Regions from separate parts of the Thioalkalivibrio sp. ALMg13-2 genome, predicted to be linked through region 3. Evidence: predicted binding sites of a transcription regulator. Region 3 holds the regulator's gene; each other region holds the start of a gene.
The links. The regulator sigma-54, encoded in region 3, starts transcription at its own class of promoters, with help from an activator protein. The targets are predictions, from matches to a motif close to TGGCANGNTNCNTGCTT.
Positions count from the first base shown of each region.

Region 1: the regulator sigma-54 is predicted to act here: its motif matches at 2,473-2,489, upstream of flgB (flagellar basal body rod protein FlgB).
Region 2: the regulator sigma-54 is predicted to act here: its motif matches at 2,035-2,051, upstream of fliL (flagellar basal body-associated protein FliL).
Region 4: the regulator sigma-54 is predicted to act here: its motif matches at 3,292-3,308, upstream of glnL (nitrogen regulation protein NR(II)).

Region 1 is NZ_KB906115.1:10,259-14,769, forward strand. Features, by position in the region: gene flgE (flagellar hook protein FlgE) at 1-809, opposite strand, end outside; gene F618_RS0110510 (flagellar hook assembly protein FlgD) at 853-1,527, opposite strand; gene flgC (flagellar basal body rod protein FlgC) at 1,538-1,957, opposite strand; gene flgB (flagellar basal body rod protein FlgB) at 1,985-2,392, opposite strand; gene F618_RS0110525 (protein-glutamate O-methyltransferase CheR) at 2,609-3,424, opposite strand; gene F618_RS0110530 (chemotaxis protein CheV) at 3,629-4,511, opposite strand, start outside.
Region 2 is NZ_KB906103.1:42,143-46,653, forward strand. Features, by position in the region: gene F618_RS0103970 (FliI/YscN family ATPase) at 1-171, shown strand, start outside; gene fliJ (flagellar export protein FliJ) at 168-614, shown strand; gene F618_RS0103980 (flagellar hook-length control protein FliK) at 680-1,792, shown strand; gene fliL (flagellar basal body-associated protein FliL) at 2,101-2,598, shown strand; gene fliM (flagellar motor switch protein FliM) at 2,609-3,583, shown strand; gene fliN (flagellar motor switch protein FliN) at 3,594-4,196, shown strand; gene fliO (flagellar biosynthetic protein FliO) at 4,199-4,511, shown strand, end outside.
Region 3 is NZ_KB906107.1:80,977-85,487, reverse strand. Features, by position in the region: gene F618_RS0107345 (PTS sugar transporter subunit IIA) at 1-232, opposite strand, end outside; gene hpf (ribosome hibernation-promoting factor, HPF/YfiA family) at 236-574, opposite strand; gene F618_RS0107335 (RNA polymerase factor sigma-54) at 591-2,075, opposite strand; gene lptB (LPS export ABC transporter ATP-binding protein) at 2,164-2,934, opposite strand; gene lptA (lipopolysaccharide transport periplasmic protein LptA) at 2,931-3,470, opposite strand; gene lptC (LPS export ABC transporter periplasmic protein LptC) at 3,451-4,032, opposite strand; gene F618_RS0107315 (HAD family hydrolase) at 4,029-4,511, opposite strand, start outside.
Region 4 is NZ_KB906100.1:101,529-106,039, reverse strand. Features, by position in the region: gene polA (DNA polymerase I) at 1-262, opposite strand, end outside; gene F618_RS0100505 (TIGR00730 family Rossman fold protein) at 407-1,132, shown strand; gene F618_RS0100500 (DUF2782 domain-containing protein) at 1,135-1,527, shown strand; gene F618_RS0100495 (hypothetical protein) at 1,527-2,381, shown strand; gene F618_RS0100490 (DUF4124 domain-containing protein) at 2,484-3,131, shown strand; gene glnL (nitrogen regulation protein NR(II)) at 3,320-4,417, shown strand; gene ntrC (nitrogen regulation protein NR(I)) at 4,417-4,511, shown strand, end outside.

The DNA of each region.
Region 1 (4,511 bases), on a different contig from region 3:
GCGTCCGCACCGTTTTCGAATTGTCCATCGGTCGCGAAGTCGAATTCTTCACCGCCGACCAATTGACCATTCGAATTGAACTGCAGAGTATGCGAATCGCTTTCGAAAAACTGCGGCCCCCCCGCACCGTCCAACCCATCACTCACACGGACATGGGTTTCCCACTCGAGGTCGTCGGTCTTAACAAAATAGATCGAGGCATCTCGGGCCGTGCCGAGAGAGTCGTAGACCGTCAGAGAGGTAGAGAAGTTATAGCTTTCCGGATCATCAAAGCTGAAATTATCAGCCACCAAATTTTCGGCATCCGAACGCAGGTTCACCAATGTTTCGATATCGGTGGTCGCGTTGGGTGGTGCCGCGCCGGTCTGCAAGCGGATATCCTCTAGCTGCCCGGTATTGAAATTCGGGTCGGCGGTGTTGGCATCCTGTGGCGGATAGCCCTGCAATTGCTGGCCCTGGTTGTTCACCAAAAAGCCGTCGCGATTGACCTGGAATTCCCCGGCCCGGGTATAGGCCGTGCTGCCCTGGTCGTTCAGGACGAAGAAGCCCTCGCCGTTGATGGCCAGGTCCAGGCCGTTCTCGGTGAACTCGGTCCGGCCCTGCGAGAACTGCTGGGTCACCGCCTGCAGGCGCGTGCCGGAGCCGATCGCCGTCTGACTGATGCCACCGAAGCTCTGGGCAAACACGTCACCGAATTCCGCCCGCGAGCGCTTGAAACCGGTGGTCCCCGAGTTCGAGACGTTATTGCCGGTGGTCTGCAGGTCGGCCTGGGCCGCGTTCAGTCCGCTCAATCCGATATTGAAGGGCATGGGGTGTTTCCTCCGTTAGGGTTCGTTCGTCGCGGTTTGGGCGTCAGCCGCCAATCCGCCGTACATCCGAAAAGCTGATCTCGCCCAGGCCTTGCACGGTCAGTGCCAGCCCGGAATCGTTACCCACCGCGACGCTCTCCACGCGGGCATCCAGGAAGGTATCCACGGCCTCGGACTGGGTACCGGAGCGGGCCGTGGCCTTGAACTCGTAGACGCCCGGGGGTGCGAAGGTCCCGTCGTCGCGCATGCCGTTCCAGCTGAACTCCTGCAGGCCGCTGCCGGCGGCCCCCAGGTTCATGCGGCGGATGCGCTCGCCGTTCGGGCTGTACACGTCGATCTGCAGCTCCTCCGTAGAGCGATCCAGGTCCACCGCACCCTTGACCATGCCGTCCGGACCCAGCTCGCCGAATTCGACGGGAACCAGCACGTCCTTGCCTACCAGTGAGGCGGCCTGCAGCGTCTGGTTCTGGCCCAGCGACTGGGCCAGCTGCTGGAAGGATTTGGACAGCTCCTCGATGCCGGTCACGGTCGAGAACTGCGCCATCTGGCCCAGGAAGTCGCCGTTGTCCATCGGCTCCATCGGGTCCTGATTCTCCAGCTGAGTCGTCATCAGCTTGAGGAAGTCGGACTGGCCCAGGCGGTCCATGTCCTTGTCCTGTTTCTGCTCGGGGCGCGAGAGGCCCAGGCGATCCAGCAATTCGGGGGATATCTGTGTCATCGATGGCTCCCTAGCCTTGACCGATCTGCAATGTGCGCTGGAGCAGCTGACGCGAGGTCTCCATCACCTCCACGTTGGCTTCGTAGTTGCGCGAGGCGGACATCATGTTGGCCATCTCCTCCACCACGCTGATGGCCGGACGGAAGATGTAGCCCTCCTCGTTGGCCTGCGGGTGATGGGGTTCGTAATGCGCATGCGGCGCCGCCTGCGACTCGGTCACGCCGGCCACCCGAACGGCCGTCGACGAACCGTTCGGGTTGGCCTGGTCCATCACGCTCTGGAACAGCACCTGCTTGGCGCGATAGGCCTCATCGGGGTTGGTCGCGGCGGTGTTCGCGTTGGCCAGGTTCGAGGCCACGGTGTTCAGGCGCACCGACTGCGCCGACAGCGCCGAGGCGGAGGTATTGAACAGACTGAAGAGGTTGCTCACGACATCGATCTCCCGATCAGGTCCGCGTTAGCGGTCGCCCCGCAGGGCTTCGCGGATGCCGGAGACCCGGCGATTGAGGAATTCCAGGCTGCTCTGGTATTGAACGGCGTTCTCGGCAAAGGCGGCCCGCTCCATCTGCGGGTCCACCGTGTTGCCATCCAGCGACGCCTGCGAGGGGACACGGTAAAGCGCCTCGACCTGCCCGTTCATCGCGCCGGCGTTGGGGTCGAGATGCGCCGCCTGGCTGCGCGCCATGGGCAAGCTATTGCCGCCGCCGGCCGCGGATTCGAGCACCGCACGAAAATCGATATCCCGCGCCTTGTAGTTCGGGGTATCCGCGTTGGCGATGTTGGAGGCCAACAGCTCCATGCGCTGCGCCCGCACGTTCACGGCCTGCGGAGAAATACCCATCGCCTTGTCGAGAGAGAGACTCATCGCTTCCGTCCTGTCCGCCCGTGGCGGACCCTCGCTTGGAGAACGGGGCGCACCGATTGCGACCCTTTGCAGGGGGACTGAAGCAATCGTTATGCCATTCTCAAGCGGCGTGCCGCAGGGGCGCAGGCACAGCGGGCAGCCAGGGGAAGGGATGGAACGACTCGCCGCCCGCATTGCACGGGCGTTCCCGGGAATCAGCCCCGGGGCTGGATTACATCAGGACTTCAGACGAAGTACCGAGCCGTACTCGGTTCGTACGGTCTCGAAAGCCTGGGTATAGGGCCCTGCGGTCTCGGAAGCGCCAAGAAACAGATACCCGCCCGGATTCATCTGCCGGGCGATAGCGTCAAGAACCTGTCGCTTGGTGTCGCCCGAGAAATAGATCAGCACGTTGCGGCAGAACACCAGGTCAAACTTGCCCAGCGCCGCATAGCTGTCGATCAGGTTGAGCTTCTGAAAGCGACAGCGACGCTGCACATCCGGGATCACCTTGTGGCCATCCGCGACGGTCTCGAAGAAGCGCGCGCGCCGGCTCTCGCTGAGCCCGCGCACGATGCTCAGGCCGTCGTACACGGCCCGCCGCGCATCGTCCAGGATCTTCTCTGACAGGTCCGTGCCCAGAATGGAGACCGGAACCTTCCGGGCCGGCCGCGACTCCTCCCATTCCGAGACTACCATCGAGATCGTATAGGCCTCCTGCCCACTGGAGCAGCCCGCGGACCAGACCTTGATGCTGCCTCCCTTCGCGGCCAGTTCCGGCAACAACACGTGACGCAGGATCTCGAACGGAAAGCCATCGCGGAACCAGGACGTCTCGTTGGTCGTCATCGCATCGATCACGCGGGTGCGCAGGCGCGGATTCGGGGCCTGCCGCATGGCATGCAGCAGTTCCGGGACGCTCTTGAAGTCAAACTCGTCGAGCAGGCGCGACAGACGACTGGAAACCAGGTACTGGCGGCTGTCGCCCAGCACCAGACCGCAGCAGTCCTGCAGAAAGCGGGAGAACTCCTCGTAGTCGCGGGAATCGATCACCGAGTCATCCCTGAGCGCTGTCCATCGTGATTAGGCATCCTGATGACGAATCCTTGACCGGGGCCTCTTGGCCGGAAAACCGGGGTGATCCCGAAGATCGGATCGAGTATACGGCGTCGCGCGCATGGCACCATACAGCCCGAGTGGCGGCCACCCGTCGCCGCTCCGGGCTTGCCGAGCGGCAACGCGGTTCCGCCCGACCGGTCATTCGGCCTGTTGATCCGGGCGCCCGGTCTGGTCCAGCACCGCATTCGCCAGCTCGTCGGGATTGAACTTGGACAAAAAGGCATCGGCCCCGGCGCGCTTGACCATATCCGTGTTGAATTCCCCACTCAGTGAGGAGTGCAGCAGCACCCGCAAATTCTGCAGCGCGGGATTGTCCCGGATGCGCGCGGTCAGGGTGTAGCCATCCATGCGTGGCATCTCGATATCCGAGATCACCAGTTCGACCTGGTCGCCTACCGGCCCTTCCGCGGCCTTCTGCTCAAGGAAGTCCAGTGCTTCCTGGCCATCCTTGAAGACATCGTATTCGAAACCGAGTCCCTTGATCGCCCCCTCGATCTGCTTGCGCGCCACCACCGAGTCATCGACGATCACAACCTTGCGCCCGCTGGCCTCGCGGGCGTTCTCGCGGATGTATGGCGATATCTCGCTGGGCAGCGGGTTCACGATGGAGAGCACCCGTTCGACATCGATAATCTCGACCAGCTTGTTGTCGATCTCCGTGACGGCCACCAGGAAGGATTCGCGCCCGGTTCCGCGCGGGGGCGACTTCACGTCCTGCCAGTTCACGTTGACGATACGGTCCACGGCCGACACCCAGAAGCCCTGCACCGAACGATTGAACTCGGTGACCACCACCTTCTGCTCCCCGTTGTCGACCGCCCCGACGGCGCCACGCAGGCCCATCGCTCGCGCCAGGTCAATGATCGGCACGGTACCGCCACGCAACGTCGCCACTCCGCGTACCACGCTCATGGAGCCGGGAATCTGACGCAGCGGCGGCGACGGAATCACCTCGCGGACCTTGAAGACATTGATCCCGAAGGTCTGCGACCCGCCCAGATGGAACAGCAGCAGCTCCATG
Region 2 (4,511 bases), on a different contig from region 3:
CGCGATCTGATCGCGGTGGGGGCCTATCGCAAGGGCGCCGACCCGCACCTGGACGAGGCGGTGGTGATGCACGAACGCCTGGAGGCGTATTTGGCGCAGGGTCGCGAAGAGGCCGTCGGCTTTGACCGGTCGCGGGATGACCTGTTGGCGCTGGTCGGCGGGGCGGCATGAACCCGAAGCGCCTGGAACGACTGTTGCGCCTGCGCCGGATCGAGGAAAGCGAGGCGACCCGGCAGCTGGGCGAACGTCTGCAGCAACTGGATGGCATCGCCGGTCAGCGCGAGCGCCTGGAAACCTATCAGCGCGAGTATCTGCAGGCGACCCTGCCGGATGACGCCAACGCCCTCAAGTGGCTGGCGGGCATGCGCGACCAGTTGCGCTCGGCGCTGGAGCAGCAGGATCTGCGGATCCAGGCGGCGGAGTCGCAGGTGGAGACCGCGCGCCAGGAGTGGCTGGAGCGTCACCGCAACTGCCTGTCGCTGGAGAAGCTGCTGCAGCGCCGGAAGGCCGAGACGGCGCTGCACGACGCCCGGCGCCAGCAGACCGAACAGGACATGTGGGCGACCCGCCAGGCCTATGCGCGCGAGGAAGACGCCCGTTGGCAGGGTTCTTGAATGGACCGTGAATATCGATTGAGGCAAGGGCCCGGGGATGACCCCGGCATACCGAGGATCCGGACATGATCGCGACACAGAACACCGGTCAGGGAATGTTGCCGCTGCTGCAACTGCTGGGCGGCGGGGGCTCACTGCAGGACCTGGACGACCTGAAGGGGCTGGACGGCGGCCTGAAGGGGCTGAAGGGCAAGGACGGGGAGGGGTTCCTCGCGGTCCTGGAGCCGCAGATGGAGGCCTTGCTGGCGAACCTGGGCGTGCCCGCCGACGAGCTGGAAGGGCTGGATCTGGAGGCCATGCTGGCGCGACTGCAGAATCTCCTCGACGGGCAGGAGTTCGCCGCGGGCGACGAGGCGGGTGGCAAGGGCTTGCCGGTGGCCAGCCTGATGGCAGCAGTGCAGGAACCGGGGCGTGTGGACGCGGCCCGCGGGGAGGCGGGCGCCTCTGGCCGCGGTGGCGCCGAGGGCCAGGCGTTGCCGGTCAAGCCCCTGCCTGCGGCCGTCATGCGCCTGTTTGTCGAGGCCAGCCAGGCGGCGGGCGGTCGCGACGGCCTGGCCGCATTGAAGCCCGAACTGCTTGGCGTCCAGGGCGGGTTGTCGCGGGAGAACGTGCTCGATGTCCTCGCCCAGTGGATGACCCAGGGCGGCGGGGACGACGAGTCGCGCCGCGGGCGTACGGATCCCCTGGGGGGCGTCCTGCCGGCTCTCTCCGGTTTGCAGGCCGAGGGGGCGGAGGCCGCGCGCGCGCTGCCGCGACTGGACCTGACCCGGCTCCTGCAACAGCCCAATGGGGCCCGCGAGCTGGCCGACCAGGTGCGCATGCTCGCCCAGGCACAGGGTGGGCGAACCGAGCTCAAGCTGCATCCCCCGCAGCTGGGCAGTCTGGATATTCGGGTGCTGGTCGAGGGTGACCGCACAAGCATCCAGTTCATCAGTGCCAATCCGGTGACCCGCGAGGTCCTGGAGGCGGCCATGCCGCGCTTGCGCGACAGCCTGGCCGAAAGCGGGCTGATGCTCGAGGACGCGACCGTTTCTGACCAGGCGGCCGAGGAGCAGGCCGAGCAGGATGAACGCCAGGCAGCCGCCGAGGCCGCTTCCGAGCTGGCCGAGGTCGAAGACAACGAGAATGAGGGCAGCACGCTCTCGATGCTGAATCGGCGCCTGGATCTGTTTGCCTGAGTCGCGCCGGGCGCCGCCCGGTCTCGTGATATCGGGTTGGCCGCCAACGGTGTAGCTCCTGCCCCATGCGGTACATGTTCGCTGCCGTAGCGCTTTCCCGCGACTGCCGCCAAGATTCCGTCTTTCCCGCGCGGCGGGCGGCCGATTCTTGACGTTATCGCCCGTGCCTTCCCCCGAAGTATCCTTCATTGCCTTCCAGCATTGTCCCCTAACTATCGAATAAACCAATAGAAAGTCTATGCTGGCATCCGCCTTGCTAAGGTCTTTGCCGAGAGCAAATCCTCGGTTTACCGGACAGCGAGTGCGACATGGCGGATAAAGAAGTCAATCTGGACGACGACGAAGGCGGCGCCCCCAAGAAGGGCGGCATGGGCAAGCTGATTCTGCTGTTGCTGATCGTGATCCTGCTGGTGGGTGGTGGTGCCGCTGCGGCCTGGTTCTTCCTGGTTGCGGGCGACGATGACGCCGAACAGGTCGAGGAAGGCCCCCCCGAGCGCTTCTACACCAGCCTGGAGCCGATGACCGCGAACATCGATGCACCGGGCCGCATCCGCTATCTGCGTGCCGAGGTGAGTCTGGTGACCCACGATGCGCCGGTGATCGAGGCGTTGGAGCGGCATATGCCGGCGATCCGCAACGACATCCTGGGCATCCTGTCGGAACAGCGTTACGAGGATCTCAATACGCGTGGTGGCAAGGACGCGCTGGCGGAGGAGCTGAAGGAAGCGATCCGCGGGATTCTGCGCTCGCGGGATGCGCCGGACGCGGTCGAGGCCGTGTTGTTCAACGAACTGGTGATGCAGTAGGAGCCCGGTTATGGCGCAGGCGGATATCCTTAGCCAGGACGAGATCGATGCCCTTCTGCATGGTGTGGACGACGGGGACGTCGAGACCGAAGACCCGTATCCGAGTGACGGTGAGGCGCGGGACTTCAACTTTGCCACGCAGGATCGGATCGTCCGTGGGCGCATGCCCACGCTGGAGATGATCAACGAGCGCTTTGCGCGTCAGCTCCGGGTCCGTCTGTTCAATGTACTGCGCCGCTCGGCCGAGATCTCGGTGGTCGGCACCCGTATCACCAAGTTCTCCGAGTACATGCACTCGCTGTTTGTCCCCACCAGCCTCAATCTGGTGCGGGCGCATCCACTGCATGGCACCGGCTTGTTCGTGTTCGATCCCAAGCTGGTGTTCATCCTGGTCGACAACTTTTTCGGTGGCGACGGACGCTACTACACCCGCATCGAGGGACGAGACTTCACCCCGATGGAGATGAAGGTCGTCCACGGTGTGCTGGAGGGGGCCTTCGAGGATATGCAGAAGGCCTGGCAGCCGGTGATGGAGCTCAAGTTCGAGTTCCTGAACTCCGAGGTCAACCCACAGTTCGCGAACATCGTCTCGCCGACCGAAATCGTGGTTATCAGCGAGTTCCACATCGAGCTCGACGGGGGCGGCGGCAATCTGCACGTGACCCTGCCGTACTCGATGATCGAGCCGATCCGCGAGCAGCTGGATACCGGGATCCAGTCGGATCGCTCCGATGTGGACCAGCGCTGGATGCACGCGCTGCAGGAGGAGATCCAGACCGCCGAGGTCGAGATCAGCTCCATGCTGGCGCAGACCGAGGTCACCGTGCGCGAGCTACTGGATATCCAGCCGGGCGACATCATCCCGGTAGACCTCCCCGAGAAGATCACCTTGCAGGTCGAAGACATCCCGATGTTCCGCGGGAAGTTCGGCGTATCCAATGGCATGAATGCGATCCAGGTTTCGGAACGCATCATCAAACGATAGAGGGCGCAGCATGGCTGACACCGACGATCCCAAGCAGGACACCCGCACCCCGGATGAAGAAGGGGTGGAAGAACAGACCACGGCCGAGTCGGAAGGCGGTTCCGACGACCAGGCGCTGGCCGACGAATGGGGGGCCGCCCTGGCCGAACAGTCCGCCCTGGCCGAACAGAAGGGCGACGAAGAGGCCGCCGACCCGGACGCCCTGCTGAATGAGGCGCAAGGCGGTGGGGGTGCCGCGTCCGCGCAAGAGGCGCCGAAGACCGAGAAGAAGGAACGCAAGCACAAGCCGGATTCGGCCGCGGAGGCGCTGCAGCCTGAACAACTGTCGGGCGTGGTGCAGGGCGACGGCGAGGAGATGAACCTGGAGATGGTGCTGGACGTGCCGGTGACCATCGCCATGGAGATCGGTCGCACGCGCATCCCGATCCGCAACCTGCTGCAGCTGAACCAGGGCTCGGTGGTGGAATTGGACCGTCTGGCCGGGGAGCCGCTGGACGTGCTGGTGAACGGCACGCTGATCGCTCATGGCGAGGTCGTGGTGGTCAACGAGAAGTTCGGTATCCGGCTGACCGATGTGATCAGCCCCAGTGAGCGCATCCGCAAGCTTAAATAGCCATGAATCCACGTAATACGCGCATATCGGCCCTCGTCCTGGCGGCCGTCACGGGGACCCTCTGGCCTTTGACCGCCCTAGCGGAGGGTGGCAGTGGCGGGGCCGCGGCCTATCTGACCCAGCTAATCGGCGGTCTGGTGCTGGTGATCGGCGCCATTGTGGTGCTGGGCTGGATCCTGCGCCGGACCCAGGGCGGGTTGAACCGCGGCTCGCAGGTGATCGAGATCGTCGCGGCACGCTCGGTGGGCACGCGCGAGCGTCTGGTGCTGGTCCAGGTGGGCGATGAACAGGTGCTGGTGGGCGTGGCGCCCTCCG
Region 3 (4,511 bases):
GCGCCTCGAGATCGGCCAGGCGGCCATGGGGAATCGCAACCCCATGGCCGAGACCGGTGGATCCGAGTTTTTCGCGCGCGGACAAGGCCTCGAAGATCGCGTTGCTCCCCGGTCCCGTGCCGTCACCTCCGCCGGCGAGGAGGTCCGCCAGGGCCTCCAGGGCCCGTTTCTGGCTGGAGCACTCGGGTTGCAGGCCAATGCGCTCGGAGGTGATCAACTCGGCAATCGTCATGGATCAGGAGGCCTGCTCGCGGTTGCGCTGGGCACCTTCGGCGCGGTGGTGGTCCTTGACCTTTTCCTTGTGCTTGATCAGCTGACGGTCGACTTTGTCGATCAGCGCGTCGATCGCGGCATACATGTCCTCGTGAGAGGCCTCGGCGTGGATGTGATTGCCGCTGACCTGGAGATTGGCTTCGGCCTGGTTGTGCTGATTCCGGGTCTTCTCGTGGGTCAGCACGACGTGGACGTCGATGACCTTGTCGAAGTGGCGCTCCAGCTTCGCGAACTTCTCGTTGACGTAGTCGCGCAGGGCGTCGGTGATGTCCACGTGGTGGCCGGTCAGGTTGATCTGCATGGTCAGGACTCCTTGGTTACTTGCTGCCGGTGGGCATCGAGGCCATCTGCCGGCGTTCGCTGGATGAAGGGATGTGCATCGCCTCGCGGTACTTGGCCACGGTGCGGCGCGCTACGTTGATGCCCCGGTCCGACAGGACCTGGGCGAGCCGGGCATCGCTGAGCGGCTTGTTCGGGGGTTCGTCGCCAATCAATTCGCGAATCATGGCACGGATGGCGGTGGCGGAACACTCGCCGCCATCGTTCGTGCCGACATGGCTGGAGAAGAAATACTTGAACTCGAAGACCCCGCGCGGGGTGTGCATGTATTTCTGCGTGGTAACCCGCGAGATGGTCGATTCGTGCATCTCCAGGGTCTCGGCAATGTCGCGCAGGATCAATGGCTGCATCGCGACGTCGCCATGCTCGAGAAAGCCCTGCTGGCGGTGGACGATCGCCTCGGCGACCCGCAGCAGGGTGTCGTTGCGGCTGTGCAGGCTCTTCAGGAACCAGCGTGCCTCCTGCAGCTGATCACGCATAAAGGCGCTGTCGCGGGCATCCGAGACCTGGCGCACCATGCCGGCGTAGAGGTCGTTGATGCGGATACGCGGTGCGATCTCCGGGTTTAGATCCACGCGCCAGCCCTCGGTGGTGTGGCGCACGTAGACATCCGGGACCACGTATTCCGAGGTGGCGGAGCTGATCTGTGCGCCGGGGCGCGGGTTCAGGGTGCGGATCAGGTCCAGTGCGCGGGCCAGTTCGTCCGGGTCGCGTACGCCGGACTGGCGCTGCAGGGCCTTGTAGTCGCGCTTGCCCAGGCTGTCCATGCCGTGTTCCAGGATCGCCCGTGCGGCCTCGCGGGCCGGGGCGTCCGGGGCCAGTTCGCGTAGCTGGATCTCCAGGCACTCCCGCAGGTTGCGCGCGCCGACCCCCAGCGGGTCGCATTGCTGAATCCAGTGGAGCACTGCCTCGACCTCGTCGACGCCGACGGTTTCATCCTCGCCTCGGCTGATGGTCTCGGCCAGGGTTTCCAGGTCACCCTCGAGATAGCCGTCGGGGCTGATGGCGTCGATCAGGGCCGCCCCGATGCGCTGGTCGCGCGGTGTCAGATGGCTCAGATGCAGCTGCCACAGCAGATGATCCTGCAGGCCCTCACCGTCGTCGTCGCTGGTGTTTTCCAGCGGGTCGCGGTCATCCACGCCCTTGTTGGGCGTCGGGGCCGGCTCGTAGATGTCGTCCCAGCGGCTGTCGGTCGTCAGTTCCTCGGGGATCACGTCGTCGCTGGTGGTGGTGGCCTCCATGCGATCGCCTTCCACCAGCTCGCCGTCCTGGTTCAGGCGCTCGGTGTCGGCCTCGGCATCTTCGTCCTCGACCTGTTCGAGCATGGGGTTGCTCTCCAGCGCCTGCTGGATCTCCACCTGGAGCTCGAGCGTGGACAGCTGCAACAGGCGGATCGCCTGCTGCAGTTGCGGGGTCATGGTCAGCGTCTGACCCAGCTGCAGATTCAGGCCGGGTTTCAGCATCGGGTATGCGGGGCGAGGGTTGGCATTGATGGAATCTTAAAGCCTGCCTTGTGGTTTGTGCACCGACCGGGCCGCATATGGGGCGCTTTCACAGGCGGAAGTTCTCGCCGAGATAGACCCGGCGCACCTGGGGATCGGCCAGCAGCTCGTCCGGTGTCCCGGCGGCCAGCAGGCGGCCTTCGCTTAGAATATAGGCCCTGTGGCAGATGCCGAGGGTCTCGCGCACGTTGTGATCGGAGATCAGTACGCCGATGCCGCGCTGGGCGAGATGCCGAATCACGTCCTGGATGTCGCCGACCGAGATCGGATCCACCCCGGCGAAGGGCTCGTCCAGACAGATGAAGCGCGGATCCCCGGCCAGGGCGCGGGCGATCTCGGCGCGGCGGCGTTCGCCGCCGGACAGCGCGATGCCCGGGCTGTGGCGCACGGTCTCGAGCTGGAACTCCTCGATCAGCGCATCGCCAATGCGCCGGCGCTCGTGGCGATCGAGTCCGGGGCGCAGCTCGAGCACGGCCTGCAGGTTGTCCCACACGCTCAGGCGGCGAAAGATCGAGGCCTCCTGCGGCAGGTAGCCGAGGCCGGCGCGCGCGCGCACGTGGATGGGCGCGCGGGTGATGTCGCGCGCGCCCAGGGTGATGCGCCCGGCATTGGGGCGGATCAGCCCGACCAGGCTGTAGAAGCAGGTGGTCTTGCCGGCCCCGTTCGGGCCCAGCAGGCCGACCACCTCGCCGGGCGCGAGGTCGACGTCCACCTGGTCCAGCACCGTGCGCTGGCCGTAGCGCTTGGTCAGCTCGCGTCCGATCAGGCGGTCGTTGGTTTGTGCCGGTGTGGCGGATGGGCTGGGGGCGGTGGCGTTCATTCGTCGTCGCGCGGCTGGATGGTGATGCGCACGCGCTCGCTGTCGCCTTCGCCGCGTTCGGCCTCGATCACGTCGGTCGTCAGGTCGTAGGTGATGCGCTTGCCGCGCGCCTCCTCGCTGGTGGTGATCACATGGGCCTGGTCGGTGAGGATCATGCGGTCCTCGTTCAGCAGGTAGTCGATGCGCAGGGCGGTGGCAATGCGCATCTCTCCGGTTTCCGGATCGGGTGATTCCAGGCGTGCCGGCTCGCCGTGGGCCTCCATTTCATAGGGGCGGCGATCGCGGGTGCGCACGTAGACCTTGTCGGCCTCCAGGGTCATGTCGCCGCGGATCACGATCACGTCGCCGGTGTAGGTCCCCAGCCCCTGGCGTTCGTCCATCTCCGCGCGGTCGGCAGTGATCTCCACCGGCAGCGCCGGGCCCGAGCCCTGCTGGGCGAACGCGGGCGTGGCCAGCAGCACGAGCAGCAGGAGCGCCGCCACGCGGGCACCCGGTTGGCCCGGACGGTGGCGAAGGCTATGGGGATTCGGGGTCATGCGCGGGATCCTCCTCGCTCGTCTCGCTGTAGAGCGAGTACACGTCATGGAACAACTCTATGGTATCCCCTCGCGAGTCCACGCGCAGACCGGTGCCGCGCTGGAACAGGCCCGGCTGGTTCAGGGTGGAAAGGGCATCCGAAGTGGCGACCATGGTGTCGGTGGCGACGCGAACATCCCGCGAATCGATGAGGGTCTCTACGCGTTCGCCGCGGGGCGGCTGTACGCCGTGGGTGGGGCCCACCAGGTCCAGGGTCGCGGCGGCCGGTTGATGCAGCGCGGCCGGGGCGGTCCAGCGCCATTCGATACCGCCCTCGGCGAACAGGTCGAGGTCCGGGTCGTCCACCCATTGGGGGCCGTCACGGCCGAACTCGCGCAGGCGGGTGCCGCGCAGACGATGGCTCAGTTCGCCGTCGTCGCCGGTGGCATGCAGGGTGAAGCCGTCAATCTGCAGCGTGACCTCGCCCTCGGGCGGGCTTACCTCGGCCTGCGCCAGGGGCGCGGTCGCGAATGCGAGCATGGCCAGGGTCCATCCGACTTGGCGGCGAGTCCTTTGGCTCATCCGTTCAGGTAGGTCTCGAACAGCGCGTCGAGCCGGCCCTGCGCGGCCAGCAGGCCTTCGCAGGTCTCGCGCACGGCCCCGCGCCCGCCATGGGCCTCGGTCACCCACTGGGCATGCTGGCGCACTAGCGGGTGGGCGTCACCGACCGCGATCCCGAGCCCGACCCGCTGCATCGCTGGAAGATCCACGATGTCGTCGCCCATGAAGGCCGCTTCGGCGGGGTCGTGACCGGTGCGCTGCAGCAGTTCGTGCAGGGCCTCGCCCTTGTCGCGGCGGCCCTGGATCAGATGCTCCACGCCCAGGTCGCGCATGCGGTGCTCGACGACCCCGGAGGTGCGCCCGGTCAGGATGGCGATCTCGATCCCGCCGTCCAGGGCCAGACGGATACCGTGGCCGTCGCGGCTGTTGAACGCCTTGTACTGCTCGCCGCCGTCGCCGAGGAACAGGCTGCCGTCGGTCAGCACGCCGTCCACGTCCAG
Region 4 (4,511 bases), on a different contig from region 3:
GGGCCGCCAGCTCATCCGGCATCGGGGGGCGGGTGGCCTTGTATTCGGGGTAGATGTCGTCGCGGAAGGTCTTGCCCTTGGCGTCGAACACCACCGCCATGTGCTCCGGCCCGTAGTCCGCGCGCAGCTTGCGCAGCATGTTGGCCACACCAATCATCGCGCCGGTCGGGGCGCCATCCGGCGCGGTCAGTGGCGGCAGGGCGTGGAACGCGCGGAACAGGTAGGAGGAGCCGTCGACCAGGACGAGGGGCGGTTGCGACATGCAGGCGGAATCCGGACAGGGAACGCGCGCCATTCTACAGGGCTGGCCGTGAGGCGCCCATTCGTGCGGGCCATTTGTATGGATACGTTTGTATGGACGCGGGGCGCCCGTTACGCTTGAGTCTCCATCCGAGGAACCCTCCGCATGAACAACCGTGAACGTGCCGAACACCCGGGCCTGCGTCCGATTGATGACTCTGCCCTGACCCGCGAAAGCTGGAAGATCTTCCAGATCATGGCGGAGTTCGTGGAGGGCTTCGAGCGCCTGGCGCACATCAAGCCCTCGGTCAGCATCTTTGGTTCTGCACGCTTTCCCCCGGAACATCGCTATTACCAGCTGGGCGAGACGACCGCGCGCCAGTTGTCGGATGCCGGCTTTGCGGTGGTCAGCGGTGGCGGGCCGGGCATCATGGAGGCGGCCAACAAGGGCGCCTTCGCCGGGCACTCGCCCAGCATCGGCCTGAACATCCAGCTGCCCCACGAGCAAAGTTCCAATCCCTATCAGGACATCGGGCTCGGCTTTCGCCACTTCTTTTCGCGCAAGGTGATGTTCGTGAAGTATGCATCCGCCTACGTGGTCCTGCCGGGCGGCTTTGGCACACTGGACGAGCTGGCGGAGATCCTGACGCTGGTGCAGACCGGCAAGACCCGACGTATTCCCGTGGTCCTCGTGGGCAGCGAGTTCTGGAAGGGGCTGCTCGACTGGTTCCAGGATACCCTGGTGGAACAGGGCACCATCGACGAGGAGGACCTGCAGCTATACTCGTTGGTAGATTCGCCGGAGGATGTGGTGAGCGCGATTTTCGAGCACTACGAGACGCGCAGCTTCGAGCCGTCCGCGGAAGAAAAGAAACGACTGATGGAGCTGTGACGATGACCCCGACCCGCCTGAGCCTGCCCCTGTCGCTGCTGGCGGCCCTGCTGCTGGTGCCCGGTTCGGCGCTGGCGCAGGAAGACCGCGAGTGGGGGGATGCCCCGCCGCCGCCGGAACTGGACGAGGCTGCCGACCCGTCGCCTCCGGTGCTGGACGAGCGCGCCCGCGAGCAGCGCTCCCTGGAAGCAGCCGACATCATCATTATCGAGCGCGATGGCGAGACGCGGCGCGAGTACCGCATGGGGGGCGAGCTGGTCATGGTCGAGGTTACGCCCGCGGTCGGCCCGACCTACTACCTGATTGATACCACCGGCGATGGCACGCTGGATGGTCGCCGCAACGAGCTGGATCCCGACTTTGTACCCCCGTCCTGGGTGATTTTCCGATGGTAATGAATGAATCCGAAATTCAGCGCTGCGGCGAGCTTGCCGATCTGGCACTGACGGTCGGTCCCGAGGGGCCGGAACTCGACGGCCGGCCGGTGCAGTGCCTGCGCCTGCCGGCCGCCGCGGCGCCGGCCCTGGAGCAGGCCGTCGCCGAGGTCCCTGCTGGCTGTGGCCGCGTGATCGGCCGGGGTAAGGATGATGCGGCCGGGCAGGTGGTCCTGGTGCTCGAGCGTGGCCAGGCCATTCAGGGCACGGTCGCGGCCGAGGGGCCTGGCAGCCTGGAGGCCCTGGGCGAGCGCGCGGCCGACTGGCAGGGCCGCCACACGGCCGGCGCCCTGCCCGCTGGAGACGGCTACCGCCGCGGCGTGCTGCAGCAGAGGATGCGTGAGCGTGCGGACACAATCACGTCTTCGCTGGATGCCGAATCGCGGACGATCCTGGATACCGAGCTGCACCATCAGGGGCTGTACCGTTTCGAGGACCTGCCGCTGGCGGGAAGCGTCTGGCAGACGGTTCGCATCTATCCGGAGGGCGCCGGCCTGGCCGATCTGGTCCTCCCACCCGCGCCGGTGCCGGCCTTCTGGCAGGTCGCACGGCTCGCCCTGGCGGTCGCCGTGGATGACGCGGGGCGGCCGGATGCCGAGGGCTACCGGGCGTTGCTGTCCGGATATAACGGACGGCGGCCGTTGACCGCCATCGAGCGAGGGGCGGCGCCAACCCTGCTGCGCCTGGCTGCGCTGGACGACTGGCTTGCCGCACTGGAGGCCGGGGCCGATGGGCGCGCCGAGCGCGAACGGCTGGCAGCCCTTCAGGCAGAAGCGGCTCGCTTGCAGGGTATCTGGGTTCGCGCCGCGGCTTGAGGGCCCAGTCGGCCCGCACTGACGTATGGGGTGCCTGGGCCAGTCGTTCGCAAACACAACGAGGCGGGGTCGTGGATCCGTGCCTTCCAAGGAGGAAAGCCCATGTTCCGAATCGCTGTCTGGCTGGCGTTGCCCCTGGCCGCCCTTCTCGCCCCTGCGCTCCTGAGTGCCGACGTCTATCGCTGGACCGACGATCAAGGCAATGTCCACTTCGGCGACCGCCCCCCCGAGGGGAGCCGTAGCGAATCGGTCGATGTGCGTGAGCCGATGCGGGGCGTGCCGCTGGAGGGCGCGCGTGAGATCCTCGAGCGCCCCGTGCGCCCGCGCGGTCAGCCCGAAGCGGAGGGTGCCTACCAGCGGGTCGCTATCGCGCGGCCGGGGGATAGCGAGGGCGTGCGGGCGAACGATGGCAATGTGACCGCGGAGCTCGAGATTGAACCGGCGCTTGACGCCGATGCCGGTCACCGTGTGGTCTGGTTGCTGGACGGGGAGGCTGCCGGCGAGGGGGCCTCGACGAGCGCGACCTTCCAGGGCCTGAACCGCGGTGCCTATACCCTGCAGGCGCGGGTCGTGGACGAGTCGGGTCAGGAACTGGGCGCCAGCGATACCATCGAGTTCAACGTGCTGCGCATGGCCATCCCGCGCAGTCAGCAACAGCAGCAACGGCCCCAGCAGTTTCCGTCGGGCGGAGCACCGCAGGCACCGCAGGCTCCCCGGGCGCCGCAGCCGGTGACGCCTGGCCCGAATTGACGCCGGCACTCGCATAGCGCACCGAAGTGGTGCGGTTGACGCCCCAGATTGGTGCTATTATTGCACCACTCTGGGGCGTTTCGGTTTCAAGGGTGTCGGCGGCCAGGCTTCTGGTGTGACGCAGCCCTCGGCTTCAGCGTCCCGCCCGGCGATTTTCGCTTGGCGCGATTCCTGCTTGAGGCCTTTCGATGACTACGCCCGCTGCCAATCCCGGTATGACCACCCCGCCCTGGTGGGACGACCTCTCCACGGCCGTGCTGGTGACCGATGCGGAACTGCGCCTGCTGAGCCTGAACAGTGCGGCCGAGGTCCTGCTCGGGCTTAGCCGCGAACGCATCGTCGGTCACGGACTGGGGCAATGGCTCAAGTTGGACCGGAATCTGGCCAACCGCCTGCGTTCGGCGCTGACCCTGGATCAGCCGATCACGCTGCGTGCCCGTCAGATGGAGCCCCTCCGAGCCGACAGCTTCCTGGCCGACGTGATCATCACGCCACTGCACGCCGCCGGCGAGCGGCCAGGCCAGCTGCTGTTCGAACTGAACGCCATCGACCGCCACGAGCGCATCAGCCGCGAGGAACAGTTGCAGAAGCAGCAGGCGATCACCCGTGCAGTGACGCGCGGGCTGGCCCACGAGATCAAGAACCCGTTGGGCGGGCTGCGCGGCGCGGCGCAGTTGCTCGCCAGCGAGCTGGACGACTCGGGCCTCAAGGAATACACCCAGATCATCATTCGCGAGGCGGACCGCCTGCGCAGCCTGGTCGACCGCATGCTGGGGCCGAACAACATGCCGCGGCGCGAGGCCGTCAATCTGCACGAGGTCCTGGAGCACGTCCGGGGCCTGGTCAGCGTGCAACTGCCGCTGGGGCTGAAGATCCGCGGCGACTACGACCCCAGTATTCCCGACGTGCAGGCGGATCGCGACATGCTGGTGCAGGCCATCCTCAACCTGGTGCAGAACGCGGTGCATGCACTGGAAGACGGGGGGCAGATCACCCTGAGCTCGCGGATCCTGCGCCAGTACACGATCTCCGGGAAGCGCCACCGGCTGGTGGCCAAACTGAGTGTGCGCGACAACGGCCCCGGCATCCCGGAGGAGATCCGCGAACGCATCTTTTTCCCGATGGTCACCGGGCGCGCCGAGGGCACCGGGCTGGGGCTGCCGATTGCCCAGAGCCTGATCCAGCTGCATGACGGCTTGATCGAATGCCATTCGCGCCCGGGGGCGACCTCATTCGACATCCTGCTTCCTATTGATTCCCCCCAGGGCCGGGAGGAGACGCACTGATGGAACCCATCGTCTGGATCATTGACGACGACGACTCGATTCGCTGGGTGCTGGAACGCGCCCTCCAGCGTCACGCGATCGCCGTGCGCGGCTT